3 regions of the Pseudarthrobacter sp. IC2-21 genome follow, and region 2 is predicted to be linked to each of the others. Evidence: riboswitches for the same ligand, from Rfam matches in the RefSeq annotation. Region 2 holds a riboswitch; each other region holds the start of a gene.
What was found. A riboswitch is a leader RNA that binds a small molecule or an ion and turns the genes downstream of it on or off. The one in region 2 is predicted to bind cyclic di-AMP.

Region 1 (9,579 bases), 1.4 Mb from region 2:
GCAGGTCCGGCCCCTGAAGCATCGCATCGAAACATACGGGTACAGGCTGGACGAGCCTGACGGCCGCACTCTTCTGCCGGACAGGCTCGCCGCAGCCGGGATCCGGGGCGCCGACGTGGGGAGGCTGCAGCTGGCGGGCGCTCTGGGCGGTGTCCGTCTGGAGGATGTGAGTGTTCCCCGGGCGGGGCAGAGCTTCGCCTTCGTGATGGACACGGCGCCGTGCGCAGGGGCGCAGGAATTGGCGGATCGGGTGGACCTCCTGGTGGCGGAGTCAACGTTCAGTGACGACGACGCCGGGCTGGCCAGGCAATACTCGCACCTCACCGCCGGGCAGGCGGGTGAGTTGGCGGGCAGCGCCGAAGCCCGCACGCTGATCCTGACCCACTTCTCCTCACGGTACGGCGACGACCTCACCCTCCTCGTGGACCAGGCGCGGCGCCGCGCCGGCGGCTCCGCAGTGATCGCCGCCAGGGACCTGGACCGGTTCGCCTTTCCAAAACGGCGTCGGCTGCCTTAGGCCGCGGGACGGAAGGGGCAGCCGCCCCTTGCCGGAGATTGTGTTTCGGGAGCAGGATATTAGCCTCACGCGAGGAGGCCGGCCATGATCCAGCTTGGAAAGTATGAACGGTACCTGATCGAGGAATTCTTTGATGATTACCGCGCCCGTGCCATGGCGCATCAAACGTTCACGCGGCGGGTCGCTTTCATCACGGGCAGCATGGCCGCGGCGTCGGCCGCGATGCTGCTGGTGGGGTGCACGCCCGAGGAAGTCCCGCGGGGAACCGAACCGATGCCGTCGCCCTCTGCTTCGACGACGGGTACCGGCATGGCATCCGGCGGGCCGGTACCGGGGGCGAAGAGTCCGTTGTCCGTCCCCGAGGGTGCGGCAGGATTGACGACGGCGACCGTCGCGTTCGGTGCGGACGGTACAGAAATCAGCGGCTACCTTGCCCGTCCCGCGTTGGGCGCTGCGGGTCCGGCCGTACTGGTGTGTCATGAGAACCGCGGGTTGACCGCGCACATCCAGGACGTGGCGCGCCGTTTCGCCAAAGCCGGCTATGTGTCGCTGGCACCGGACCTGCTGAGCAGGGAAGGAGGCACGGGCAGCCTGGATCCGGACGCCGTCCCCGGAGCGCTGACCAACGCCGGGTCAGCCCGCCATGTTGCCGATTTTGCTGCGGCCTTTGACTATCTGCGCGGCCAGGAGTTCGTGGACAAAGGACGGATCGCCATGAACGGCTACTGCTTCGGCGGCGGGATCACCTGGCAGGCGGCCACGGAACTACCCGGGCTCAAGGCCACGGCAGCGTTCTACGGGCCCGCGCCGGACCTGAACCGGGTGCCGGAGATCAAGGCCGCGGTGTTCGGGGTGTACGCCGAACTGGACAAGCGGATCACCGGAACCATGCCGGCACTCCGCGATGCCCTGGACGCCACCACGGTGGCGCATCAGCTCACCGTGTACCCCGGCGTGGACCACGCCTTCCACAATGACACCGGGGACCGGTGTAACCAGACCCAGGCAACGGCTGCCTGGAATGACATGCTGTCCTGGTTCGGGAAGTACGTGTGAGTGCGCAGCAGCGGCGGACGACGGCGGTCGGCATACTGCCGCGCGCCGCCGTCCAACCGGCCGGGGTCACGCCACGTGGACGAAGGATGCGCCCTGGAGCCAGCTGATGGAGTGGACCTGGGTCTTGAAACCGTCGACGCCGCCGCTGACAACCTGGCCGTTGCCGGCAAAGACACCAACGTGTCCGGCGGTGATCACCAGGTCACCCGGAGCGGGCGTGCCAACAACGCTTCCGTACTGGAAGAACTGGCCCGGGGCAAGGTCTCCGACACTCTTACCGGCTGAGCGCAGTGCCTTCTCCACCATGGCGGTGCAGTCCTGCTGGACGCCGAGCTGGGAGTAGGCAGAGGCCAGGATCGCCGAGCCGGCTGCTCCGGTGGCAGCCTGGGCCGGGGCCGGGCTGGACGCGAGCTTGACGCCGGTGTTGGCCGGTGCAGTCGGCGCCGCGGCGGCCTTGGCTGCGGGGGCGGGAACCGATGCCGGTGCCGGTGCCGGTGCGGCCTGCCCGGCGGCAGGGATCCGGATTTGGTTGCCCGGGTAGATGATGCTGTCCAGCGACAGGCCGTTTGCGGCCAAAACGTTGCTGAGTGCCACGCCGTTGGCCGCGGAGATCTGGCCCAGTGTGTCGCCGGATACGACAGTATGCACAGCGGCTGCGGCCGGAGCCGGAGCCACGGCTGCTGCGGGTGCGCTTACCTGGCCTTGAGGGGTGACCGTTCCGGAGTCTTCGGGTCCGTGGACGCCGGCGTGGGCAGGGGTGCTGAAGCCGAAAAACAGGCCGGATGCGGCGGCGACCACGAGGGCCGGCCGTCCGATCATCAGTGCACGGGATGTAGTGGGGGTGGCTGCACGATGGCGTGCGGCAGTGGACTTCTTGGACATGGTTGTTTGCCTCTCCCATGCCTGCGGGGTGAGCTGTCGGGTTCGGGTTGGAGAGACCCGGCCGGGATCGCCGCCTCAAGGGACGGGACGAGTGCCGACTTAACCCCAAGGCCTGTTCAGGCCGTGGAAATGTGGTTCCCCCGTCCCTGCCAGTTGCATTGCGTCTGGGATCCCGGGTCAGTGGCAGGGCTCGGCATACTGACGGGAATGTCCTGGCCTAAAACCAGGGCACCCAACGACCATAGCGGCTGCTTTTCCCGAATGTCACATTCCGGTAACGGAATGTACGGCCGGAATTCATCCGCGCGGCGCGGAGCGTTCCTGGGCCAGGGACGACGACGATGCAGGTCACCGCGCGGGATGCGTATATGCCCCCACAGGTCATCCAACTGATTCAATTCTCCCCAAAAAGGGCACTGGAACGCCGTCCGCAGGCCGGCCAAGGCGAATATTTCCTGGCGCCGGCAAGGCCGGAGACGTGGACCGTGGCGGGCTGACCGGCCCGGTCCGGGGCCTGACGCGGGACCGATATTCCCCGGAATCGGAGACTTGCCCGGTAGGCTCACGGACTATGTCCCTGCTTGCCCACAAATTGCGGCTGACCGGCCTCGCGGCCGTGCTTGCACTGGCTGTGGCCGCCTCGTCTTCCATGCTGCCGGCCCGCGCCGCGGACCCGGCTCCTCCCGGCGGCTATCCTTCCTGGCAGGACGTGGAGGGAGCCAAAACAAGCGAGGCCGCCACGGCCGCTGAAGTCACCAAAATCGGTGACCTGCTCGGCGGCCTGCAGGCCGAGGCAGAGGCGCTGGGCAATGCGGCCGTCACCGCTGCCGCCGGATACTCGGTGGCGCAGGACGATCTTCGGGCTGCCGGTTCCAAGGCGGACGCCCTGGCCGTGCAGGTGGCACGGGCGAAGGAGGAATCGAGCCTGCATAAGAGGGAAATCGGAGCCCTCGCCGCGCAGTCCTATAAGACCGGCGGCACAAATATGGGGTTCTTCGTGGCGCTCGATGCCTTGCAGACGAACAGTATCCACGCCCTGAACATTGTCCGGATCGTCAGCGACAAAACCTCGGTGCTGGTTCACAAATCAGCTGAGGCCGAACGGATCGCGGACGCGCTGGCCGAGCAGGAGCGCGCCGCCAAAACTGAGCGCGAACGCCTTGCCGGCATTGCCGAAGCCAAGCTGTCCTCGGCGCAGGCCGCCCAGCGCGCAATGGTGCAGCACGTCACGGAACAGCAGCAGCACAGTCAGGAACTCACCGCCCAGCTCGCTTCCCTGAAGGGCACCACGGCAGCCGTCGAAGGAGAGTTCCGGCAGGGCCAGGCTGCTGTGGCCGCCTACGAGGCATCCCAGGCGGCCAAACGTGCGGCAGCGGAGGAGCGGGCACGCCAGCAGGCTGAAGCTGCTGCCCGGGCTGCCGCCCAAACCCCGGCAGATCCTGCGCGCCCAAATCCCGAACCCCACAATCCGGCGCCCCAAAATCCGGCGCCGCAAAACCCCGTACCCCAAAATCCGGTACCCGCACCTCCCGCACCGCCGCTGGAAAGCCCGACGCCGGCCCCGCCGCCCGCCGTCGTCGTTGTACCTTCCGTTCCGGGCGGCGCCGTCAACGATCCCGCCGGTGCCCGCAATTATGCCGCCGGGCGGCTTTCCGCATACGGCTGGGAACAGGACCAGTTCCAATGCCTGGCGCAGCTATGGACGAAGGAATCCAACTGGCTCACCACGGCCACCAACCCGTATTCAGGGGCCTACGGCATCGCGCAGGCGCTCCCGGCCAGCAAGTATGGCAGCACAGGCAGCGACTGGCTCACCAGCTACCGCACCCAGGTTGACTGGGGGCTTGCCTACATCCTGAACCGCTACGGCTCCCCGTGCGGCGCCTGGAATCACTCCGTCATCAGGAATTGGTACTGACGGCCCCGCCGGCGTGCGGCCCGGCCCCTGCAGCCTCGGTGAAGCTGCAGGTCCGGCGGACTCCGCGGCGTTAGGCTTTTCCCATGGCTGACTTTGAACGGTTCCGGATCCTGCTGGAGGAAGAGCGGGGCCGGAAGCTGGCACTGCTGCCAGCGCTACGGGCCGATATTTCCGCTGCCAATGCCGCCCGACAGGACTCCAATGTGGACGACGAACATGACCCCGAGGGCGCCACCATTGCCTTCGAACTGTCACAGGCAGCGGCGCTGCTGAACCAAAGCAGTGCCGGTCTGGCGGAGGTCGAAGCGGCACTGCACAGAATCTCGGACGGCACCTACGGGGTGTGTGCCGTCTGCGGAGGACCAATCGCCGAGGGCCGCCTTGAGGCGCGGCCCTGGACCCTGTACTGCATTGAGCATTCCGGCGCGGGACGCCGGCACGGTAGGTGAGCCCGGTGAATCAAACCGTGCAGGACGCGGCCCGGTTCATCGACACCACCCTGCAGAATGAAGGCACCTGGTACCGGTCGGAGGAAGTGGAATCACGCCTGGGCGGGGCCCTCAGTTCCTACGGCGCATCAGTTGGAGCCGTGCGGGGAACCATCCGGGACGCCGGCACGAAATTCAAGGGCCTCGCCCACGACGACGTGACGGCACTCGCCTCGCAACTGTGGGGCCAGCCCGGGCCGGGCAGGCGGGCCGTCTACGAGCGGCGCCTGGCCGCCGTCGTGCTCCTGCAATCCCGGGTGGCCCTCCTGCGGCACTCGGACCTGACCCGGCTGGAAGGCTTCATCCGGTCGGCGCACACAGCGGAGTTGGTGGACCCCCTGACGGCCGACGTCGTGGTTCCGCTGCTCGCGGCGCTGGAGGGCGCGGACCGCCAACGCGCCGGGGTGGTGATGGCACGCTGGAGCCGGGATCCTGACGGCTGGGTCCGCCACGCCGCGGCCCTCGCTACCGGAACCCCGGCCCCCACAACCTGAATTCACGCCTGACAGAAGGAGACGCACATGACCACCACCTACAACCTGGAACGCTTTGTTGAGGCACAGGAGAGCGGCGGTACGTACCGGCAGGCGCTGTCGGAACTGCAACTGGGCAGCAAACGGGGCCACTGGATGTGGTTCATTTTCCCCCAGATTGCCGGACTCGGCAGCAGCCCCACGTCCGTGAAGTATGCCATCAGCTCATTGGAGGAGGCACAGGCCTACCTGAAGCACGACGTCCTGGGACCCCGGCTCCTCGAGTGCAGCGTAGCCGTGTCCACCCATACCGGGCGTTCCGCCGCCGATATCTTCGGCGGCATCGACGCGAAGAAACTGCGTTCCTCCATGACCCTGTTCCTGCGTGCAGCGCCCGGCGAGACGGTTTTCAAAACCGTGCTGGCACAGTTCTTCGACGGCCAGCCGGACCCCGCCACCGACGAACTGCTCGCCGCGCACCACGACTGACCCCGCCGGCCCGGCATCATTGCTTCCGGACCACCTCCAGCTGCACGTGCCCCAGGATCCCGCCGTCCACCGTCGCGGTCATGTACGTGCAAAAAGGCTGGCGCCGGCGGTCCGTGGGCGAGCCGGGGTTGAGCAGGCGTAAACCTCCTGGCGACGTTGCGTCCCAAGGGATGTGGCTGTGGCCGAACACCAGAACATCGGACTCCGGGAACAACGCTTCGGCACGCTCGTTTCTGCCCTTTGCCGGACCGGTCTCGTGCACTACGGCGAACCGGACGCCTTCGAGCACCACGTACTGCCTTTCCGGAAGCCTGCGGCGGATCTCCGGCCCGTCATTGTTGCCGTAGACCGCCACCAGCTGCCGGCTCCGCTGTTCAAACCGGTCCAGCAGTTCCGGGTTCACCCAGTCGCCGGCATGGAACACCACGTCCGCGCTTTCGACGGCGTCCCACACCTGGGCGGGCAGTTCCCGCGCACGCTTGGGGACATGTGTGTCTGAGACGAGCAGAAGGCGCAGCGGCATATGTGAATCCTGCCATGCGCCCCTGTTACTGCCCGCCGCCGCGTCGTACTCTGGGCCTTGGAGGTGATTGACATGGAGGCAACCCAAGGCGACAGGATCATCGTCCGGGGCAGGACTGTCGGTTCGTCCGACCGGCACGGGGTGATCGTGGAAGTGCGGGGTCAGGAAGGGCACCCGCCCTACCTTGTCCGCTTCGACGACGGACACGAAACGGTCATGTATCCCGGCGGTGATTTCGCCGTCGAACGCGGGCACGCAGGCCAGTAAGACCAGCCCGGTCCGGCAGGTGCCCGGCAGAGTCGCTGTGCACCTGTCAGACTGGAACCATGGATCAATCACTGGCTTCCACGTCCGCTGATGCCAACCGCCATTTTCCGCCGGCACGCACGGGTCCGCGGGACCCGGGTGACGCGTGGGTGGAGGGTGACCGGGGGAAGTTCTGGGGCAAATTCGGTGCCGCCGGGGTGTTGGCCTACGACCCCGGCAAAGGGGTCCTGCTCCAGCACCGCGCGTTGTGGAGCCACAACGGCGGAACCTGGGGACTGCCCGGCGGCGCGCTCCACCAGCACGAGGACCCCGTGACCGGCGCGTTGCGGGAGGCCTACGAGGAAGCGGCTGTGCCGGCGGAGCACGTGGATGTCCTTTTTACGTCCGTGCTGGATGTGGGCTACTGGACGTACACCACCGTTGCGGTTCTGGTGACCTCACCCTTCGATCCCGTGATCAGCGATCCGGAGAGCCTCGAACTCCAGTGGGTGCCGCTGGGGGATATGGACCGCAAAGAGCTGCACCCCGGCTTCGCGCGGTCCTGGCCGCAGCTGCAGCCCCGGCTGCTTACCCACGCCACGCGGATCAGATAAGGGTACTCAGTAGCCTTTGCCGTACTCCGCGCTCACCAGGATGGGCAAATGGTCCGATTTGCCCCGCGGCAGGGTTTCCACGCTGGCGATGTCCAGGCCCAGCGACGTGGCGAAGTCGAAATGGCCCCGGAACACCTTGTAGCGCGTGTAGGTCCGGTGGTTGCTCAAGGACAGGGCATAACCCGAGTTCTTCATGTGGGCGTGCAGGTTCTTGGTGAAGAACGGATAGTTGAAGTCACCCACCATCAACGTCATCAGGCCGCTGCCCATGCTGAGCAGCTCCGCGTGCGCGGCATGGATCTGCTTCCTCCGCAGCGAATTTGATGCAGTGAGGGGAGCGGCGTGGAAGGAGCCGATCACCAGCTCCTGCCCGGTGTCATTGTCCACCACGCGGGTACCGATCAAACGCTCATGTGCCGGCGCCAGGAGCCTGTCATGCACTGATTTCTTCAACGCAAACGATTGGGTGTCCACGGCTGTGAACCGGCTTGTCCGGTAGTAGATGGCGAGGCCCAGGCGGTTGCCCTTGGTGGTATCCGCGAGGCGCAGCGGCCCCAGCGCCTCGGGCAGGTCACCGGCGTCCACCTCCTGCAGGCACAGCGCGTCGACAGCGAAATTCCGCGCAAGGGCGAGCAGCTCGCCGCTGGCTTTGTGCTTCCGAAGGTTGTAGCTGATGACGCGCATTCGTGGAACACCTCACTTCGAGGGTCGCTGACAGGACCAATTTCTGAGTTTAGTCCGATCGGGGCCTCCGCTGCGCGGGAACTTGCGGGGGTTCAACGCCGGGGTTCCAGGGACCGGCTAGAGTTAATGATCATTCACCCGGAATCATCGGAGGGGCCAACGTTGACCAAGGAACTGCCTGAACTTGCCGAGGGCGACTTCTACTATCAGTCACTGGGGGGCGGCCGGTTCCGCTCAACCATTCACGCCCAAGGTGCCTGGAACGAACATGAGCAGCACATGGCGCCGGCCGCGGGGCTGATGGCTGACAGCCTGGAGCGGCATGAACCCCGGGCAGACATGCGGATGGCAAGGCTAAGCTATGAGATCCTCGGCCTGATCCCGGGCGGGGAGTTCCACATAGAAACCACCACGCTCCGGCCGGGCAGGACCATTGAATTGCTGCAGGCCGAACTGGTCGCCAACAACCGCGTGGCCATCAGGGCCACCGCCTGGCGGATGATCACCAGTGACACGGCCGCGGTGGCCGCCGTCGAGGATGCCGCCATTCCTGCGCCGGATGACTGCAAACCGTTCGACGGCGCCGCCATCTGGCCGGGCGGGTACATCCGTTCCCTTGAGATGCGCGTGGCTGAAGGGCACCGGGACGGGGCTGGAACAGTATGGCTGCGTACCGGGCATCCCCTGACCGACAAGGCGGACAGCAGCGACTTTGCCCGCCTGATGGGGTTGGTGGACACCGCAAACGGCATCGCGGCGAGGGTCCCCCCGGGGGAAGGGAGCTACGCGTTTCCCAACCTGGACCTCCAAATCCACATGTACCGCAGGCCTGAGGGTGAGTGGCTTGGCCTGGACAACGCCGTGTCCTTCGGCGCGGACGGAATAGGCCTGACTTCCACCGTCCTCCATGACCTCCAGGGACCTTTCGGCCGGGCTGAGCAGATCCTGACACTGCGCCGGACCTGAGGTCCGGACGCGTACTGAGGTTTTCCAGTCCGCACGGGTGCGGACTACGCCTTTCCGGCCCACTCCCTGTACGCGCGCACCGCGCTGTGCACTGTGGGGTAGAAATGGTCCGGGCTGAACCTGGATCCGGCACCGAAGCGGACCAGCCGGTCCTTGACCGGTCCTTTCATTTCGGCGAAGACCAGACTGACACCGCGCCGCGCGAGTTCATCGTCCAGCTGCACCACTTCGTCCAGTGCCGTGGTGTCCAGCCCGGTGATTGGTTCGGCCGCCACAATCACCCACTTCGCCGGCGACGGTGCGCCGTCCACCAGGTTGCGGATGTGGTCCGCGAAGACTTCGCCGTTGGCAAAAAACAGTGGTGCGTCGAAGCGCGCGATCACCAGGCCCGCCACCCGTCGGCCCTCCGGGTGCCGGTCGAGGTCGTGGAAGCCGGGCACTCCGTCAACACTCGCGAGTTCGGTCCGGTACGGGTCCCACGCCCGCCGGACGAATGCCACCAGGGACAGCCCGATTGCCACCACGATTCCCTCCAGGACCCCCACAAAGGCCACGCCCAGGAAGGTGACTACCAGGAGGAGGGTCTCCAGCTTGCTCATCCTGAACAGGCGCAGGAGTGTTGTCACATCGACGAGTGACGCTGCCGCGACGATCACCACGGCAGCGAGAGTCGCCGTCGGAAGGAAAGCCGTGACGCCCGGTACAAGGACCATGAACAGCACC
Region 2 (9,579 bases):
CCGGGTTCAGGGTCACCCCGGCTTTGACCAGGACATCCCCTTCAACCGCTTCCTCGCCGGCTTTCCGGATGTGCTGACCGTTCCTGGGTTCACCGGGACGGGCGGTGCCGCCTGTTTGCAGCAGCGGCAGCCCGTCCTCGTCAGTGCCAAGCACGGCGCTTTCGCTGCGCAGCACCGCCCTTGCCCCGGGCGGGATCAATCCTCCCGTGACAATGGGACTGGCCTGATGCGGCGCGAGCCGCTGGCCGGGCTCCGACACAATCCACGGACCGCTGCCGTTAACTGCCCAGCCGTCCATGGCCGAGGACGCGTAGTGCGGCATGTCGTGGAGCGCGGCAATGTCTTCCACCAGGACCCGGCCCAAGGCCTGGCCGAGCGGAACACGTCCGGGCGGGATCGGGGTGGCGCCATCAAAGGCTGCTTTGCGTGCTTCTTCCCATGTATGGGCCAGGTGCACCGGGCCGGTCTCCGGCGTTGGCGGGGCGTGCAGCGGGTCGGGGCTCCCGGCTTCATCGCCGGGGGCGGTGGTCATTCGACGGTGATCATTCGACGGGGGCCCCGGCTGATTTCGGTTCTGTGGCCGCAGAGTCGTAGTCGGCGGCCAGGGTCCTGGCACGGTCCAGGGCTGCGTTCATGGCGGCGGCATCAGGTGCTTGCCCCGGGCCGGCAGCCAGGCCCGCGGCGAGGCCGGCAATAAAGGTGGTCAGTGGTGCGGCCGGGCGCACTACCGAGTGTGCCGCCACTCCGGCCAACGAAAGGATGGCGTTGACGTCAATCTGCACGTCTTCCAAGTCATACGCCTGCAGCAGCGACCTGCTCCACTCTTCCAGCGTCTCGTCCTGACTTTTCACGCTCTGCCTCCCAATTCATCTGCGGCCGCTTTGCTCCGGGAGCCACCAAGTGGACCAGGGCCGCCCACCCCGAGTGTGGCGGCGTCGTCCCAGGTGTCCACGTCTGCCGTGGACCGGGCCGGAACGGCAACAGGCTTTACGTCAAGACTAGCAAGGAGTGCCCGAACCGACCCGTTGATCAGTTGACCCCTGGCCGCAAGTTCAGCCGCCGAGCGTTGTAGCGCGGGCGTGCTATAAAAGCCCACCAGGGGCTGCCGGCGGCCATCCTCCGAGACAGCCACCACGCCGTCGCACGTTGTCAGGGGACCGGCGGCCAGCAGCCCCTCCCGAAGTGCCGTCACCGCCTGCCGCACATTCGGCATGTCGCAGGCAAGAACAAGGGTCACCGGCGGCCGGCTTCCACCGGCCTTCGCCAGCGCCGCAAGCCCGGCGGCAATGGCCGCGGCCGGACCGCCGAAGGCGGGCTCCTCGCGGCAGCTGAGGATGCCGGCCGGATGTTCCGCGGGCTCAGGACCCACCACAACCACGGCCCGGGCACCTCCGGCAGCGGCGATGGAGCGGCCCAACAAGGTGTCGCCGTCGTACTTCAGCCCCTGCTTGGGCACGCCGCCCAGGCGTTCCGAACGGCCGCCGGCAAGAATGACGGCATCAAAATCGAACGAGTCTGCATCCACCAGCCCAGCCTAGCCGCGCCGGAACGTCCGTGGGCATGCGCGACTGTTACTCCTCGCGCGCGCCCGAAACCGGCAGTCCGGAAGCGTTCAGGCCGCCCGTTCAGGCAGCAAAAACGGATCCCAGGCAGGCGTCGGCTTCTCCAGTTCCTTGATCTGCCAGATGGTGCCGTGCGGCGCTTCCGGCACAAACCTCAGCTTCCAGCCCATCTCGGCCGGGGTGTGGTCACCTTTGCTGTTGTTGCATCGGAGGCAGGCGGCCACCAGGTTCTCCCACGAATCGGCACCGCCACGCGATTTGGGCTGCACGTGGTCGATGGTGTGGGCACCTTTGCCGCAGTAGGCACACCGGTGACCGTCGCGCCGGAGGACGCCGCGGCGGCTTACCGCGGTGCTCTGGTTATATCTGGGACGGATGTAACGGTTCAGGAGAATCACAGACGGGCGGCCCAGAATCTCCTGCGGCCCCACCACGGGGTCATCGCCCTCGGCAATAACACTGGCCTTGCCCGTGAGCACAAGCACCAGCGCCCGGCGGAAGGTGACTACCGCCAGCGGTTCATATCCAGCATTCAGAACGAGAGTGCGCATGCACTTACCTCTTTGTGGCCGCACCCGTCAGGGGCACGAGGGCCGGCTGCCCCCGGCATATCCGGGCTATGGATCGACACCACAAGAGTAAACAAAAAATGCCCGGATAAACTAATCGCTCGGTCCGGCCGTTTCCGGGATGCCCGGCCTGGCGGCTGCCGCCGCGTCCCTGAGGGAACAGACAGCAAAGGACCCCCGCCACCAGGCAGGGGTCCTTTGAAGGCTCAACAGCTGTTAGGACACGCGGATGAAAACCGGTCCTGATCCAACATTGGCGCTGAACACAACGGTCTGGTTGCCGTTGTAGCCGCCGTGCACGGCCTGGCCGTTGCCTGCGTAAACGGCAATGTGGGCCATGCCCGCGCCACCGTTTGCGTAGTAGATCAGGTCGCCGGGCTTTGCTTCTGCTGCACTGACGGTGCGGCCCAGGGAGAGGTAGCCTGCGGGCCAGTCATGGAAGTTGATGCCTACGGCGGCCAGTGAGTTGGTCACGAGCATGGTGCAGTCCTGGTTGACGCCCAGCTGGGCGTACGCTGCGGACAGGATGGCCTGGCCCTTGCCGCTGGCAGCGACCGGGGCGGCCGGAGCCGCGGGGGCGGACGAAGCAACCTTGATGGCGGCCGCAGGCGCCGCGGCGGGAGCGGCCGCGGCTGCCGGGGCTGCCTCAACAACGGGCTCGGGCTCCGGCTCTGCGACGGGAGCCGGCGTGGTGGTTACTGCCGGCTTCTCGTAGGAGATGGCGATCGTGGATTCAGCCGAAATAACGGCCGGCGCGGCCGTTCCAATTTCAAAGCTGGCCGTCGAAGCGGCTTCGCGCTGCACATTGGTATCAGCGGCGTTGGCCGCGATACCGCTGGTCAGGACCAGGCCGGAGGCAGCAGCGATAACCGCAGCCTGACGGCCCATGCCGCCGGCGTTGTCGCCGACAGCCTTGGCAATGACAGCCAGCGAGTTGGTCTTGGTGACCTCGGCGCGGTGCCGTGCAACAGTTGCACGTGTCGTCATCAATTTTTCTCTCTTTCGTGTTCCTCGGGACCGCGAGGGCAGCCCAAGGTCTTTGGACGCGCCGGCATCTTGGGGGTACGCCGGCACGCCCCGAACGGGGATTTAGCGAAGAGTTTCCAGGAAAGAAACGGGAGGAAGTCCGGAGTTAGGACTAGCCCAGGGTGTAGAAGGAGGACGTGCCCGTTGCTGCAGCGGCGTGCAGCAGGGTGCCTTGGGAGGGGTTGAGCGCGCTGATCATCATGCCGTTGCCCACGTAGATGCCCACGTGTGCGCCACCGTTCTGCATGACCAGGTCACCGGGGGACGGCGTGGAGGTGGGCCGCATGGCGTTCCAGGCATTGGTGCGGGGAATGCTGATGCCGGCCTGGGCGTAGACCCACTGGGTAAAGCCTGAGCAGTCCCAGCCATTGGGAGTGGTGCCGCCCCAGAGGTAGGGGTGGCCGATGCCGGTGTAGGCGATAGCTGCCAGGCCCGACGCGGCTGCCGAAGAAACGGCAGCTGCAGGCTTGGCTGCGGCATCCTTGGTTACGTCAGCAGCACGGCTTGCCGTTGCTGTTTCCGTTGCCGTGGACTGAGCACGGACCGGCGCGATCACGGGTGCAGCCGTGGTCTTGACTACCGGGCGCTCGAAAGACACGGTGGCAGTGGGTGCGGCGGTGACGGCAAGAGCAGCCTGGGCAGATCCGGACTCGGTAGACGCGGACACACCAGCGGTGGTGTCCGCGGCGTTGGCCGGAAGCCCCATGGTCAGGATGAGACCTGACGCGGCTGCGATAACAGCAGCCTGGCGACCTACGGTCCCGGCGTTTGCACTTACTGCCTTGGACACGGAGCCCAAAGGATTGGTGCGAACCGTTTGCGCACGGTGGCGCGCAGAATTATGGCGTGAAGACACGAAGGTAGCCTCTCCCAATGCCTGCGAGGTGAGCTGTCGGATTCGGATGGGAGTCACCCGGCCGCGCTGCTTCCTGGGAAGCTTTGCGACTTAACCCCAAGGCCTTCAGAATCGAAGACCAAAATTGGTTCCCCCGCCCCTGCCAGACGATGTCATGCGAACGGACCTTGAGCGGTGGCAGAGCTAGGCAATCCACTCAAGAACGTCAACTTCGGAAAAGTTGACGCGACTTAGACGTTACAGGACTTCAGAGCGAATGTCACATTCAGGTCACGGCAAGCCGAAGAGATTTGAGAGTTTGCCATCATTTGGCTCAGAGCCAGCCTGTGGGGTCAACGACTTCGCCGTTGACCTGAACCTCGAAGTGGAGGTGGCAGCCGGTGGAGGCGCCCGTGGTGCCGCTGAGGGCCACCACCTGGCCGCGGGTCACGGTCTGGCCAACGGTCACGGAGGCTGAGGACAGGTGGTTGTACGTGGTTTCCAAGCCGTTGCCGTGGTCGATCACGACGCGGTTGCCACCGCCGTACTGATGCCAGCCTACGAAGGTCACGGTGCCGCTGGCGGCGGCCAGGACCGAAGTTCCGCATTGGGCCACGTAGTCCTGGCCGCGGTGAAAGTCGCCGGTACCACCCGTAATGGGGCTGATCCTGAAGCCGAACGGGGACGCCGTGATGAGCTGCGCGAGCGGCGCTCCCAGGCTCCCGGCGGAGGCAGCCCGGGTAATGGACCCGGCCGACTGCGCACTCAACAGTTGTTTCAGCTTGCCGTCCGGGTCACCCTGGGTCACCACGGAAGAACGGCTGAAATCAATCTGGGCCCCGGCCGCGGCCGAAATCTCCGGCTGCGGAGCGGCTGACACGGCCGCAACGGAGTTGCCGGGCTGCTGGTCTGCCATGATCGGGCCCGTTGCCGGAACGGTGACGGTCAGGATCAGGCCGGTGGCAGCAAGTGCCACGCCGGCCTTCTGCCCAACACCGCTGGCGGCGGCGAAGTCGGTGACCTGCCGGAAGGCGCCCCGACGGCGGCGCCGCGCTTCACGCTGGGGATCGCGGGGCCTCTCCGCAGTGTGATCCTCAACCGCGCGGGGCGCAGCAGCGGGGCCGGCCGCGCGGCGGCGGCCCCTGGAGTAATGCGTGGTCAAGAATGTTCCTCTCTGGATAGCCTGCGAAGTTAGCTGTCGGATTCGGGTCAGAGAGTTCTAAGACCCGGTCCGCCGTTGCAAGCACTCGGCGCAGAGATACCCATGAGGGTCCTGGGAGAGGCTTGCTGCTGACGGACTTCACCCCAAGGCAGCCTTGCGACTGCCGGTTGTGGTTCCCCCGCCTCTGCCAGTGGATGACTCGTGCACCTGATCCGCTGGCAGAGCTCGGCTCCGGATCAGGTAACGCTTTTATATCGACGCTTGGGTTTAAACTATAGGCGATCAAAACGGGCAGTAACAATTCCGTTATATTTGCGGAACTGACGGCCGTGCGCTAGCCCCTTGCGTCGGGGTGCCGCAGAGCGGCCTCCTGCTGGAGCTCCCGGCCCTAGCTGATGGAAACGAAAACGTGGGCCGCGACCTCGGGCGGCAACTCGAGCGCACCTTCAATGCCCGGAACCCGCACTGATATGTACTCGCCGACGCGCTCGAGGGAGACTGCCGCGCCGGGCCGGATGCCCCCTTCGTCGAGCTGCACCAGCAACTCGGGTTCCACCTGGATGGGCTCGGCCAGCCTGCTGACGGTCACGCTCGACGTCGGCCCGTATCCGCGCATGGCCTCAACGAGATTAATCACACCTGCTTCCGGCAGGGCGGCAGCACCCCCCAGCGCAGCCAGCCCGGGGATGGGGTTGCCGTAGGGCGACTTGGTGGGGTGGTCAAGGAGTTGGTAGATGCGCCGTTCCACACGCTCGCTCATCACATGCTCCCAGCGGCACGCCTCGTCATGGACGTACGCCCAGTCCAAGCCAATGACATCGGCCAGGAGCCGCTCGGCGAGCCGGTGTTTGCGCATGACTTCGGTGGCGCGCTTGCGGCCGGTGTCGGTAAGTTCCAAATGACGGTCTCCGGAGACCACTACCAGGCCGTCCCGCTCCATCCGGCCAACAGTTTGGGACACGGTAGGTCCGGAATGGCGCAGCCGCTCGGCGATGCGGGCGCGGAGGGCAACGATGTTTTCTTCTTCAAGCTCCAAAATGGTTCGAAGATACATCTCCGTGGTATCGATCAGATCCGTCATCCAGCTCAGCTCCTCGAGCACAGTACCTTGCGTTGACCCACCGTATCGCGTTCAAGCCGCAGCGAGGTCCAGTAAAAAGCTTAGCCTATTTTGAATTTGTCCGGATAATCGGCCGCCGTCTCACTGGCCAGACTGTGACGGTGCCGGTTGCAGCCCTGTCCAGGGTTTCAGGCAGAATAAAAGCGGCCCTCGTTGCAGTCGCCGCTGATTGCCGGCCACCCCACCGTCCCGGACGCCAAACATGTCCATGCCGAAATTGGAGCCCTTGTGAGCGAAACCAGCATCACTATTCCCGCCGATCTCCTGCCCAAGGACGGACGCTTCGGTGCGGGACCGTCCAAGGTCCGGCCGGAGCAGCTTGAGGCACTCCAGGCAGCATCGCGGACCATCCTGGGCACTTCCCACCGCCAGGCGCCCGTCAAGAACCTGGTGGGTTCCGTCCGGGAGGGCCTCAGCCAGTTCTTCCGCGCCCCGGAGGGCTACGAAGTTGTTCTCGGCGTCGGCGGCTCCACCGCATTCTGGGACATCGCCAGCTTCGGGTTGGTGGAAAAGAAGGCCCAGCACCTGTCCTTCGGCGAGTTCGGTTCCAAGTTCGCGGCCGCCACCAACAAGGCGCCGTTCCTGGAGGGCTCGTCCATCATCAAGTCCGAGCCGGGCACCCGGCCGGCCGCCCGGGCCGAAGCCGGCGTGGATGTTTATGCCTGGCCGCAGAACGAAACTTCCACCGGCGTCGCGGCTCCCGTCCAGCGCGTGGAGGGTGCCGACGCCGGCTCCCTCGTGCTGGTTGATGCCACCTCCGCCGCCGGGGGGCTTGATGTGGACGTGGCCGAGGCGGACGTGTACTACTTCGCCCCGCAAAAGAATTTCGCGTCCGACGGCGGCCTGTGGCTGGGCCTGTTCTCCCCCGCCGCCCTGGAACGCGCCGCGCGCATCAAGGCCAGCGACCGCTGGATCCCGGATTTCCTGGACCTGCAGACGGCCATTGATAACTCGAGGCTGAACCAGACGTACAACACACCCTCGCTCACCACGCTGGTGACCCTCGATGCCCAGGTTCAGTGGCTGAACAAAAACGGCGGGCTCGATTTCGCCAGCAAGCGCACTGCCGACTCAGCCGGCCGGATCTACGCCTGGGCCGAGGCCTCCGGCTACGCCACACCGTTCGTGGCCAAGGCCGAGGACCGCTCCAACGTCATCGCCACCATCGATTTTGATGACTCGATCGACGCCGCCGCGATCGCCAAGGTGCTGCGCGCCAACGGTGTGGTGGACACTGAGCCGTACCGGAAGCTGGGCCGCAATCAGCTCCGGATCGCCACCTTTGTCGCCATCGAGCCGGACGATGTTTCCGCCCTGCTGGCCAGCATCGACTACGTCGTGGGCGAGCTGCGCAAGTAACGTCCACACGGCATGAGCGTCCCGCAGGGGAGCGTAAGTGCGTCAGCGTTCGACGGCGTCGTCCGGGTTCTGGTCCCGGGCGGCGCCGTTTGCTGTGTCCCCCAGTGTGGAGACGACGCGGAAGAGGCGCAGGCCGCGGGCCCGCCGGTTGAATGTCAGCCGGAGCTGCCGCGCCCGGATGATCCACACCATGCCGATCAGGGCCGCGGCGATCCCGGAGGCGGCGGCCACGGTCAGCGACCAGCGGGGGCCGGCCACATTGGCCACCCACCCCACCAGCGGCGCCCCGATGGGTGTGCCGCCCATGAAGATGGCCATGTACAGGGCCATGACTCTGCCCCGCATGACCGGATCGGTGGTGGTCTGGACGTAGCCGTTCGCGCTGGTCATCATGGTGATTGCAAACAGGCCCACCGGCACCAGCGCAACACCGAACCAGAAGTAGTCCGGGGCCAGGGCGGCCAGTCCGGAGGTCACGCCGAAGGCAGCGGCCGCGCCGAAGATCATCCGCAGCCGGGGTTTGCCCCGGCCGGCGGACAGGAGTGCGCCGGTCACGGACCCGATGGCCATGATCGAATTCATCAGCCCGAAGGCGCTGGCGTCCAGCCCGAACTCCGTCCCCACCATGGCAGCGATGAAGAGCACGAAGTTGAGCCCGAGGGTCCCCACAATGAAAACCGCCACCAGGACCACCACAATGTCCGGCCGGAACCGCACGTAGCGCAGCCCCTCCCGGATACGGCCTTTTCCGGGCGCCGCGCGGGGAAGCTGCCGCAAGGACGCCGTCGGGATCCGCCACAGGCTCAGGAGCATGGCCAGGAACGTGACGGTGTTGATCAGGAACACCCAGCCGGGGCCAACGGCCACCGTCAGGAGCCCGGCCACCGCGGGGCCGATCATGCGGGCCACATTGAAGGAGGCACTGTTCAGTGCGACGGCATTGGGGAGGTAATCGTCGCGGACCAGCTCAGAGACGAAGGTCTGGCGAACCGGCGCGTCCAGCGCGGACACCAGGCCCAGGAGAAGGGCAAAGCAATATACGTGCCACAGCTGCCCGGCTCCGATAACAACCAGGATCCCCAGTCCGGTACTGAGCAGGGCCATCACCGACTGGGTCATGACGAGCAGCTGTTTGCGGCTGTAACGGTCCGCCACAAGCCCGGCCACCGGCGCCAGGAACAGCTGGGGTCCCAGCTGGAGGGCCATGGTGATGCCCATGGCACCGGCGTCCTGATCCGTCAGGTGGTCAAACACCAGCCAGTCCTGGGCCGTCCGCTGCATCCAGGTTCCGATGTTGGAAACCAGCGCACCAATGAACCAGATCCGGTAGTTGAGGATGTGCAGGGATTTGAAGGTGGACATCATGGCCGGCCTCCGTGTTGATCAACCCTGCGTGTTAGCAACTGCCTAGTCAGTCCCGCCGGCGGGTTCGTCTTCTTCGGAATCGGCAGGACCCTCCTCGGCGGGTTCACCCTCGGCGGCCTCATCGTCGGCGGGCTCGTCGGCGGGCTCGTCGGGGATCGGTTCGTCGTGCGCCGCGGACCCGGGCGTGCGGCCCCGGCCAGCCTGTGAGTCCGATTCCTCCACTGCCTGCGCGTCTTCGGGGCGGACGCGCTCGGCCCACGGCACCCATTCCGGGGACAGGATGGAATCCTCGGACGGGAGCAGGCCCAGCTCGCTGACGGTGACCACTTTGGAGCGCGAGTTCCGGGTCACCACCGCATACCATTGCCAACCCTGGTAGCCGGGCAGCTTGGATTCGAAGAGATGGGTGACCAGCCGGTCGCCCTCGCTTTTGGCGGCGATATGCTGCCCGATGTCCGACGGCGCCGTGATGCCCTCGAGCGCGGTCCGCGCCACGTCAACGGCAGACGCCAGAAAAGCATCCGGTTTGCCGGTCCGCCATACGGGCACGCCGGCGCGGCGTTTGGCTGCAGCCTTAACAC
Region 3 (9,579 bases), 150 kb from region 2:
ACGACGGCGCCTGGGGACCCTGCTGGAAGAAGGTGAACCGGCACCGGGGCTCACGTCAGCGGCGGTCACCGTGGTTGACGGGCTCATCGCGTGCGGTGCCCCTGACGAACTGGAAGCAGCGGCGGCTGCCGGGCACACTGCGTGGGTCCTGCTCCACATGCCCTTTCCGGGACATGCCGAGGGAGAACGGCGCGCAATGCAGGCCGCCGCCGGCGTGATCTGCACCAGTGCGTCTGCTGCGGATCACGTCAGGGAACGGCACGGCATCACCGCAAACGTGGCACTCCCGGGCACCGATACCGCGCCGGTTGCTGCCGGTTCAGACCCGGTCCACATCATTTCGGTAGCCGCGCTGCTGCCTAACAAGTCCCAGTTACTGCTGGTGGAAGCTCTCGCTAAGTTGCGTGATCTGGAATGGACTGCCTCCCTGGTGGGCACGGACGACGCCGATTCCGCCTACGCCGCGGAGGTCCGGACAGCCATAAGCTCGCACGGATTGGATGGCCGGATTCGGCTGACTGGCCAACTCGCCGGACAAGCCCTGGCGGCCGAATGGTATCGGAGCGACCTGAGCGTGCTCGTTTCCCGGGCTGAAGCGTTCGGTCTGGTGGTGTTGGAATCCCTGGCCTGCGGAATCCCGGTGATTGTTCGGGCCGGCACCGGTGCTGTGGACGCGCTGGCGATCGGCGCCGGGACGGTCCTGCCGGGAGCCGCCGTTGACCTTCCCGGCGGGGAAAGCGGTGAGGCGGAGGCTCTCGCCGCGGCGATCGGGAAATGGTTATCGGACCCAGTAGAGCGTTCAGACTGGCGGGCTGCTGCACTTGCTGCTCGGGAACACCTGCCAGGCTGGGAATCCGCGGCCCGTAACGTGGCGGGCATCCTCGGCGTTGGACCGCAGGTGCGCCATCAGGCCTGACCCGGCGCGCCCGCATAACCACGCACACAGCCCTGCCCCAGCGCATCCCGGCCGTCTGCGGGCTCAAAGGGGAAGGGCAACCCCGGGGCTAGAGCTTGCCGCGGTGGGCGGCGAAGAATTCCCGCAGCAGTGCCCCGCACTCGTCTTTCCTGACGCCGCCGTAGACCTCCACCCAATGATTGAGGCGGCGCTCGCGGAGGACATCGAAGACCGATCCGGCCGCGCCGGCCTTCTCATCCCAGGCACCGAAAACCACCCGTGGGATCCGGGCCAGTACTACCGCTCCCGCGCACATGGCACACGGCTCCAGCGTGACCACCAGTGTGCAGTCCGCCAGCCGCCAGCCGTCCCCGGCTCCGCCCTCAAGCTTCGACAAAGCGCGCAGCTTCTCGGCCGCCTCACGGATGGCCACCACTTCCGCGTGGGCGGTAGGGTCCCCGAGTTCCTCCCGCTGGTTCCGTCCGGAACCCAGCACGGCGCCGTCGGGTCCGAGGACAACAGCACCGATGGGCACGTCCTCCGTGGCAAGGGCGCGCCGGGCCTCCTCAAGGGCAAGGCCCATCCATTCGCTGTGTTTCTTTTCGCCCGGCGCCATGGCTCAATGATAGTTTCGAGTGATATCCGTCCTTGCCACCCACTGACGCCAGGAGGAACTCGTGGATGTTGACACATTCAGGGCCCGTGCAGGCCAATGGTTCAAACCGTACGCGGCGCTGTGGATCACCATGCTGGTGGGTGGTGTTCTGGTGGTCATCATGGCGCTGCTCGGTGCCGAGGTCTACGACAACGTGGTGGACGATGCCGGGCTGACGTCCCTGGACCGGCCTGCGCTCCAACTGGCCGAAAGCCTGCGGAACCCCGGCCTCGACGCAGCCGTGACGGCATTCACCAACATCGGCGGCGGCATCGGCATGCCCATCCTGGCCAGCATCCTGACAGCCTGGCTCACGTTCCTGAGCAGGACATGGCGCCCCATCATCCTGGTGGGCGGCGCCGCAGCCGTCTCCACGACGGCGACGACAGTGGGTAAGCGCCTGGTTGGCCGCACCCGCCCGGACCACGCTGATGCGGTCCCGCCGTATGAGACCTCGCCGTCGTTCCCCAGCGGCCACACCCTGAACACCACGGTGGTCATTGGTGTCCTGATCTACATCATGTGCCTCCAGTTTGAGATGACCTGGGCGCGAATCACCGCGATCGTCGCCGGGGTGGTCTTCATCATTGCCATGGGCCTGAGCCGGGTTTTCCTGGGGCACCACTGGATGACGGACGTCATGGCCGGCTGGTTCCTGGGCCTGGCGTGGGTGGGAATAGTGATCCTGGCCCACAGGCTTTTCCATGTATTGCGGAGACGCGAGCACGCAGGTCCGCCCCCGACGTTCGAACACCCTGCTATCCGGGACGAGCAGCGGAGCTGACTCCCGGCGGGGCCGCCCGGGCCGGATGATAGTTTTGACCCATGCGCACTCTTGTTGTTGACCACCCGCTGGTCGCCCATAAGCTCACCGTCCTGAGGGACAAAAACACCCCGTCTCCGGTTTTCCGGATGCTGACGGAAGAGCTGGTGACACTGCTCGCGTATGAGGCCACGCGCGATGTGCGCACCCAGCCCGTGACCATCGAAACGCCGGTGAGCACCACCGTGGGCACCGCCTTCACCAAGCCCACCCCGCTGGTGGTCCCCATCCTCCGCGCCGGCCTGGGCATGCTTGAGGGCATGACCAAACTGGTCCCCACTGCTGAGGTGGGTTTCCTGGGCATGGCCCGCGACGAGGAAACGCTGGACATCATCACCTACGCCGAGCGTCTGCCGGAGGACCTTACGGACCGTCAGATCTTTGTCCTGGATCCCATGCTGGCTACCGGCGGGACCCTCCGCGAAGCCATCAAGTTCCTGTTCAAGCGCGGCGCCTCCGACGTCACCTGCATTTGCCTGCTGGCCGCGCCGGAAGGCCTGGCCAAGCTGGAAGAAGAACTGGCGGATGCCAACGTGACCATCGTCCTGGCCTCCATCGACGAAAAGCTCAACGACAAGTCCTACATCGTTCCCGGGCTCGGCGATGCTGGAGACCGCCTCTACGGCATTGCCGGCTAGCTTCCGGAGCAAGAGGGCGGTAAGAGGGCCTTCCGGTTTCAGGACCCCGCCGCTAGCCTGTGCGGATGGACTGGAAACTTGAACTTGTCTTTGTCCCTGTGTCCGACGTGGACCGTGCGAAGGATTTCTACGTCAACAAAGTCGGCTTCAACGCTGACTACGACGAGCGGCCCAGTGAGGGCATCCGTTTTGTCCAGCTGACGCCGCCCGGATCCGCCTGTTCCATCTGCATTGGCGAGGGCCTCAACGACGCCCCGCCGGGGACGGCCCCGAGCCTGCAGATGGTGGTCAGCGATATCCAGGCTGCCCACGCCCATCTCAAGAAGAACGGGGTGGATGTGAGTGACGTGGACGTGCAGGACTGGGGCCATTTTGTGTACTTCGCGGATCCCGACGGCAACAAGTGGGCCGTGCAGTACATCCCGGGCCGGGAGTCCCAGGGCTGATTCAGCTGGATTCAGCCAGGGAAATATTCAGCCAAAGAAGGCAGCAGGCCCTGAACCGGGGGATTCAGGGCCTGCTGCGGCTGTGCGGATTCCGGGGAATCGGATCAGTACCAGTTGTGTGACAAGTGGAAGTTCAAAGCACCGCACGGCGACTGGTAGCGCTCCTGGATGTAGTTCAGGCCCCAGTTGATCTGTGTGCGGTAGTTGGTGAGGTAGTCCGCGCCGGCACTGGCCATCTTCTCTGCAGGCAGCGACTGGACGATGCCGTAGGCACCGCTGCTGGCGTTGGTGGCCGTGGTGGTCCAGTCGGATTCCTTGGTCCACAGCGTCTGGAGGCACTGCATCTGGTCAGCGGACCAGCCATAGCTGCCCAGCTGGCCGGCGGCGTAGGCCTGGGCTCCTGCCGGGTCATTGACTGCCACCACGGGCGCAGGCTCAGGTGCGGGCGCCGGTTCAGGTGCCGGTGCGGGTGCCGGCACGGGCTCCGGCGCAGGAGCTGGAACCGGTGCGGGTGCAGCTGCGGGCTCGGCGGCCTGCGGGGCCACGCTGATTTCAGCAGCGGCGGCCTCCGGCGCAGATTTGGCTCGTATTTCGGCCTTTTCCATCGTCAATCGGGATTCGATGTCGGCAGCGGACAGTTTCTGCGTGTCGCTGACGGCCGTCAGGCTGCCGGACTCGGATGCTTGGCCTGCTGCGCCCAACCCGATGAGGAGCGTGAGCGCCGTCCCTATAACGGCCACACGCTGTCCCAGCGTGGGAATCCGGTTGCGGAGCTTGTTTGACCCGTCCTGCGGGCGCGTTTGTACCTTGGATTCAGACATGATTGATCGCCTCTCACACCTGCGGAGTTAGCTGTCGGGTTCGGATGAGGGCATCCGGCCACACGGAATATCACGTGCTGGCTTCACCCCAAGGGCACTAAAAGCCCGGGACTCTGGGTCCCCCGCCTCTGCCTCGGTCGAACGGAATCCGGGAAGCGGCAGAGCTTGGCGTCATCCGGATGTGCGGACCAAACGGGAACCGCACGTTATCAACGGTACCGGAGGAGGCCGTCGAAGTCACATTTTGGTAACGAGGATCACGACGTCGGCGTGTTGGCTTGCGGTGCCTGGCGCCGGAGGGGTGCCGCAACGCTACGCGGCTAACCAACCAGCGCGTAAACCGTGGTTCCGCCGATGGATTGCGCAGGGAACGTTGCCGCCACCCACTGCGCAATCTGGGATGCGGCGTCCGAGCCGCTGGTGGACCGCATCGTTCCGCCGGCAATGAAGTAGTGGATCTTGCCTTGCGCCACCAGATCCTGGAACCCGCCAAGGCTGGGGGAGGGGTCCGTTCCATTGAAGCCGCCCACGGGCATGACCGGCAGTTGCGTTGCCAACTGGTAGCCGGCCGCATTGTTGGAACCCACGACGGCGGCCGCCCAGGTATAGCGGGACGCGTCACTTCTCAGGGCGGTCACCAACTGAGCCGACGGCGAGGTGGCACCCAGAAGGCCACCCATTCCGCCGGCCTGCCGGCTGGTGCCGCCCGGTCCATTGATGTTGGCGCCGGTGCCGCTGGCGGTGCCGCCAGGCCCGTTGGGATTGGCGCCGTTCCGTAACGGGTTACCTTGGCCGGCTGCAGCAGGACCGCCTGGACGGAACCCGCCTGCGCTCGTGGCAGGTCCGGCGCTGACGATCGCGCCGCTGTGGACGGCCGCGGCCGTTGATAGCGAGAACGCCAGCGGTCCGGCAAGGGAGGCGGCGACGGCGAGGACCGCCGTCGTCCGCTGCACCACACGGAAGCTCAGGTAACGGCCGAACAAGACACCCGCCGCGCCCGCAAGCCCGGCGGCCAGGACAAACCAGCGGAGCCACGGACCGTAGGCGGAGGTGGTGCCCAAAAGGGCGAAGCCCATGCTTGCCGCAGCCGCCACGGCAGCGGCGAGCAGCAGCGCTGCGGCGGGCTGCCGCCGGTGCTGCCAGAGGAGGACGCCGCCCAGCCCGGCCAGGCCGGCGATTCCGGGCGCAAGTGCCACCGCGTAGTAGGGGTGGATAATGCCCGCCATGAAACTGAAGACCAGCCCCGTGACCAGCACCCACGAGCCCCACATGATGACGGAGGCGCGGACACCATCCGTGCGAGGTGCCCGCCGGCCCACCCACAGCAGGCCGGCGGCGAGGATCAGCACGGACGGCAGCAGCCACGCAATCTGGCCGCCGAACTCACTGCTGAACATCCGCAACGGGCCCGGAACGCCCCACCCGTTGCCGCCGCCCACGCTCCCGGTTTCGTCACCGCTCAGGCGGCCCAAACCGTTATAGCCCAGCGTGAGCTCAATGATCGAGTTGTTCTGCGAACCGCCAATGTACGGCCGCAAGTTTGCCGGCGTGAGCTCCACGGCGAGGAGCCACCACCCTGCGGCGGCCACCATGGCCGCACCCGCCGCCGCCAGGCGAAGCAGGCGACGGCAGATTCCTTCCGGTGCCGCCACAAAGTAGGCCACGGCAAAACCGGGAAGCACCAGCAGCACCTGGAGCTGTTTGGTGAGGAAACCGAAGCCCAGGAGCACGCCGGCCAGCACCAGCCAGCGCACCTTCCCGTCCTGAATGGACCGGAGTGTCGCGTAGCCGGCGGCGGTCATGAGCAGAACAAGCAGGGCATCGGGATTGTTGAACCGGAACATCAGCGCGGCCACCGGTGTGATCGCCAGAACCACGGCCGCCAGCAGGCCCGCCCGGTGTGCCAGGAGGCTATCGGCAGCGGCCGGCCCCGCTGCCCGCCGTACTGCGAGATACAGCAGCCACGCCGTGGCCACCCCCATGAGCGCTTCGGGTACCAGGACGCTCCATGAACTCAAGCCGAAGAGCCGGACCGACAGGCCCATGATCCACAGCGATGCCGGAGGTTTGTCAACGGTGATGGAATTGGCGGCGTCCGAAGAGCCGAAGAACCAGGCGGTCCAGTCCTGGGAGCCCGCCTGGGCCGCCGCGGAATAAAACGCATTTGCCCAGCCCGATGCTCCCAGGTTCCAGAGGTACAGCACCGCCGTGGCCACCAGGACCGCGGCCAACTCCAGACGCAGCCGGAGGAGCCTGCGACGGGCGCCACGTGATGGGCCGGACCGTGAATGGCCGTCCTGTGAACGGGCCGCCGGGAAACCTTCCGGCACAGGAACACCGCGCCGGCCGTCCGTGGGCCCCTGAAGCCCGCCGGCATGGCCCGGGATATCGATGGCCACGGTGGGCTACTTCGCCAACGCGTACACGGTAGCGCTGCCCACGGTTTGGGACTGGAAGTTGGCCTGAACCCAGGCTGCCACTTCGGAGTTACCGCCCCGGCCGCCCATGCCCCCGCCCATGCCACCGCCTTCGATGAAGTAGCCGATCTCGCCCTTGGACACCATGTCCTGGAACTGTGCCAGCGTGGGGTAAGGGTCGCCGCCATTCCAGCCGCCCAGGGCAATAACACTGGTGTTTGTTGCCAGTTCCAGGCTGGCTGCCTGGGTAGCGCCGGAGACAATCGCGGACCACTTTGTGGTGGTGGAGGAGAGCAGGGCGGTCACCGCAGAATCCGCCGTTCCCTCACTGCCGGGGCCGTCAGCGCCCGGCAGGCCGCCCAAAGCACTGTCGCCGGCAGCAGTATCGCCGCCTGCACCCCCGGCGGAGGAGCCGTCGCTTGAACTGCCGGCCCCGGTGCGGCCGTCCCGGAAACCGGCTGTCCGGTTGCCGAAGCCGCCTGTTGAGGACCCCGCGGGCCCCGACGTCGGGATGGAGCCTGAGTGCGCGGAGGCGGCAGTCGCCAGGGTCCACGCCCCGGTGCCCAGGCCCCCGGCCAGAATGGAAACTACGACGACGGCGGCCGCACCGGCGTGCCGGAACCTGCCGGCGGTGCCCCGGGCGTCGAGCCGAAGGATCACCGCCGCGCCGGCAAGGACGCCGAGGACGACGATGACGATGCGCAGCCATGGGAGCCAGGACACATCGCGGCCCAGCAGCACCGCGGACCAGATGGAACTGCCCAGGATAACGACGGCCAGGACGATCCGGGCTGGCCAGTAACCCCGGCCACGCCACAGTTCCACAGATCCGATGCCCGCCAGGGCTGCGATTGCCGGCGCCAGCGCCACGGAATAGTAGGGGTGGACGATGCCGCTCATGAAGCTGAAGACACCCGCCGTGACCAGAAGCCAGCCGCCCCACAGGATCAGGGCAGCACGGGTACGGGAGGTCCGAATTTCCCTCCGGGTGAACCACAGGCCGGCAGCCAGCAGGATCAGGGCCGCGGGCAACAGCCAGGCAACCTCGGCGCCGAAGCTGGTGCCGAACATCCGCAGCAGGCCGGCGGCTCCGCCGAACCCGCCGTTGCCGCCGCCGAAGCCGCCCGCACCCGTCCCGCCCGGCGCACCGGCGCCGCCACCTGGCATACCCTCGCCCGAGCCGGTGATGCGGGACAAGCCGTTGTAGCCGAAGGTCAGCTCCAGGAAACTGTTGGTGGTTGAACCGGCCATGTAGGGCCGTGCCGAGGCCGGAGTCAGTTGGAAAAGTGCCACATAGCTCCCCGCCACCACAACGATGCCGCCCACTGCACCGAGAAGGTGCAGTATCCGCCGTCCCGCAGTGGTGGGCGCCGCCCAGAGATATGCGAGGCCAAGGGCAGGAACAATCAGGAAACCCTGCAGCATCTTGGTGAGGAAGGCCAGGCCCACCACGGCTCCGGCGGCCGCGAGCCACTTCCACCCCGCCTGCTCAATGGCGCGGGTGGTGAAGTACGCGGCGAGGACCAGGCAAAGGGTGAGCAAAGCGTCGGGGTTGTTGAACTTGAACATCAGCGCCGCCACCGGAGTCAGCGCCAGGGCGCCCCCGGCCAGCAGGCCTGCCCCCGGTCCGGAGATGCGTTTGACGGTCAGGTAAAGGATGCCGACGGCGGCCACTCCCATGAGCGCTTCGGGCACCAGCATGCTCAGCGACGAGAAGCCGAAGATCCTTCCCGCGAGGGCAGGAATCCAGAGTGCGGCAGGGGGCTTGTCCACCGTGATCGCGTTGCCGGCATCCAGTGAACCGAACAGGAAGGCCGTCCAGTCTTTGGTTCCGGCCTGGATGGCGGCGGCGTAGAAGGAGTTGCCATATCCGGTGGCCGCGAGGTTCCACAGATACAGGACTGCCGTGGCCACCAGGAGAGCCGCAGCCGAAGGCCGGACCCAGCGGGGCTGGCTGCCGAACGCGTACCGGGTCCAGCGAGTGCCGGGACCCGGGGCCGTTCCCGAGGGAACTGCGTGCCCGGAATGTGCGCCGGCGTCCGGCACGGCAGGAGCCTCCTGCGGGGCGCCGGAAGTGGGGCCGGCGTCAGCCGGTGTGATGGTGGAGGTCATGATGCTGCCGTTTCCGTCGAAGAAGTAGTGGGGGATGTGGCCGCAGGGACTGCCGGGCCGCGGAAAACCCACAGCCGGAACAGCAGGAACCTGACTGCGGTAGCGGCAAGATTCGCGGCCACCACCGTGAGGACTTCCGCCCAACGGTCCGGCGTCGTCGTACTGTGCACCACGGCGAGTGCCCCGGAGGTGAGTAGCAGGCCGATGCCGAAGACGATCAGCCCGTCGAAATGGTGCCGCACCGGGTTCCCGCCCTGAATGCCGAAGGTGAACCGCCGGTTGGCGGCGGTGTTGGCCACCGCGGTGATGAGCAGGGCCACAAAGTTGGCCACCTGGGGGTCCAAGAACCCGCGACCCACCAGGAAGATGAACAGGTACGCCAGCGTCGAGGCGCCGCCGATGGCAGCAAACCTGACCAACTGGCCGAAAAGGCTCCCCACCCGCGTCTGCTCGGCAGTACGGGATGACGCGGGCAGCGGGCCGCGGGCCAAGGCGGCACGCAATTCCGGAACAGGGATCCGGCCGTAGACCAGATCCCGGGTCAGCCGGGCCATGCCGCGCATGTCTGCCAGGGCGGTGCGGACCACATCAACGCTGGAATCGGGGTCGTCGGTCCAGTCCACCGGGACTTCATGGACCCGAAGGCCACAACGTTCGGCGAGGACCAGGAGTTCGGTGTCGAAAAACCACGAATTGTCCAGAGTATGCGGCAGGATCTGTTGAGCGACGTCGGCCCGGATGGCCTTGAAGCCGCACTGCGCATCGCTGAACC

Region 1: linked by a shared signal. The riboswitch ahead of SBP01_RS10425 (LysM domain-containing protein) and the one ahead of SBP01_RS03975 (M23 family metallopeptidase) in region 2 are both predicted to bind cyclic di-AMP.
Region 3: linked by a shared signal. The riboswitch ahead of SBP01_RS03320 (hypothetical protein) and the one ahead of SBP01_RS03975 (M23 family metallopeptidase) in region 2 are both predicted to bind cyclic di-AMP.

What each region holds. Positions count from the first base shown of each region.
Region 1 is NZ_CP139145.1:2,255,474-2,265,052, reverse strand. It holds gene SBP01_RS10435 (ribonuclease Z) at 1-517, shown strand, start outside; gene SBP01_RS10430 (dienelactone hydrolase family protein) at 602-1,573, shown strand; gene SBP01_RS10425 (LysM domain-containing protein) at 1,640-2,455, opposite strand; cyclic di-AMP (ydaO/yuaA leader) riboswitch at 2,459-2,661, opposite strand; gene SBP01_RS10420 (coiled-coil domain-containing protein) at 3,027-4,373, shown strand; gene SBP01_RS10415 (TraR/DksA family transcriptional regulator) at 4,457-4,822, shown strand; gene SBP01_RS10410 (DNA alkylation repair protein) at 4,819-5,355, shown strand; gene SBP01_RS10405 (DUF1810 domain-containing protein) at 5,383-5,823, shown strand; gene SBP01_RS10400 (metallophosphoesterase) at 5,840-6,346, opposite strand; gene SBP01_RS10395 (DUF1918 domain-containing protein) at 6,419-6,613, shown strand; gene SBP01_RS10390 (NUDIX domain-containing protein) at 6,673-7,206, shown strand; gene SBP01_RS10385 (endonuclease/exonuclease/phosphatase family protein) at 7,213-7,890, opposite strand; gene SBP01_RS10380 (thioesterase family protein) at 8,053-8,856, shown strand; gene SBP01_RS10375 (SulP family inorganic anion transporter) at 8,901-9,579, opposite strand, start outside.
Region 2 is NZ_CP139145.1:843,912-853,490, reverse strand. It holds gene SBP01_RS04005 (molybdopterin molybdotransferase MoeA) at 1-532, opposite strand, end outside; gene SBP01_RS04000 (DUF6457 domain-containing protein) at 543-851, opposite strand; gene SBP01_RS03995 (molybdenum cofactor guanylyltransferase) at 848-1,525, opposite strand; gene SBP01_RS03990 (HNH endonuclease) at 1,613-2,113, opposite strand; gene SBP01_RS03985 (NlpC/P60 family protein) at 2,348-3,118, opposite strand; gene SBP01_RS03980 (C40 family peptidase) at 3,270-3,947, opposite strand; cyclic di-AMP (ydaO/yuaA leader) riboswitch at 4,018-4,178, opposite strand; gene SBP01_RS03975 (M23 family metallopeptidase) at 4,327-5,154, opposite strand; cyclic di-AMP (ydaO/yuaA leader) riboswitch at 5,158-5,395, opposite strand; gene SBP01_RS03970 (metal-dependent transcriptional regulator) at 5,543-6,235, opposite strand; gene serC (phosphoserine transaminase) at 6,503-7,633, shown strand; gene SBP01_RS03960 (MFS transporter) at 7,676-8,995, opposite strand; gene SBP01_RS03955 (DUF3027 domain-containing protein) at 9,041-9,579, opposite strand, start outside.
Region 3 is NZ_CP139145.1:695,479-705,057, forward strand. It holds gene SBP01_RS03295 (glycosyltransferase family 4 protein) at 1-916, shown strand, start outside; gene SBP01_RS03300 (nucleoside deaminase) at 1,005-1,511, opposite strand; gene SBP01_RS03305 (phosphatase PAP2 family protein) at 1,642-2,334, shown strand; gene upp (uracil phosphoribosyltransferase) at 2,376-3,011, shown strand; gene SBP01_RS03315 (VOC family protein) at 3,077-3,457, shown strand; gene SBP01_RS03320 (hypothetical protein) at 3,562-4,278, opposite strand; cyclic di-AMP (ydaO/yuaA leader) riboswitch at 4,282-4,442, opposite strand; gene SBP01_RS03325 (ArnT family glycosyltransferase) at 4,599-6,677, opposite strand; gene SBP01_RS03330 (glycosyltransferase family 39 protein) at 6,684-8,807, opposite strand; gene SBP01_RS03335 (bifunctional glycosyltransferase family 2/GtrA family protein) at 8,804-9,579, opposite strand, start outside.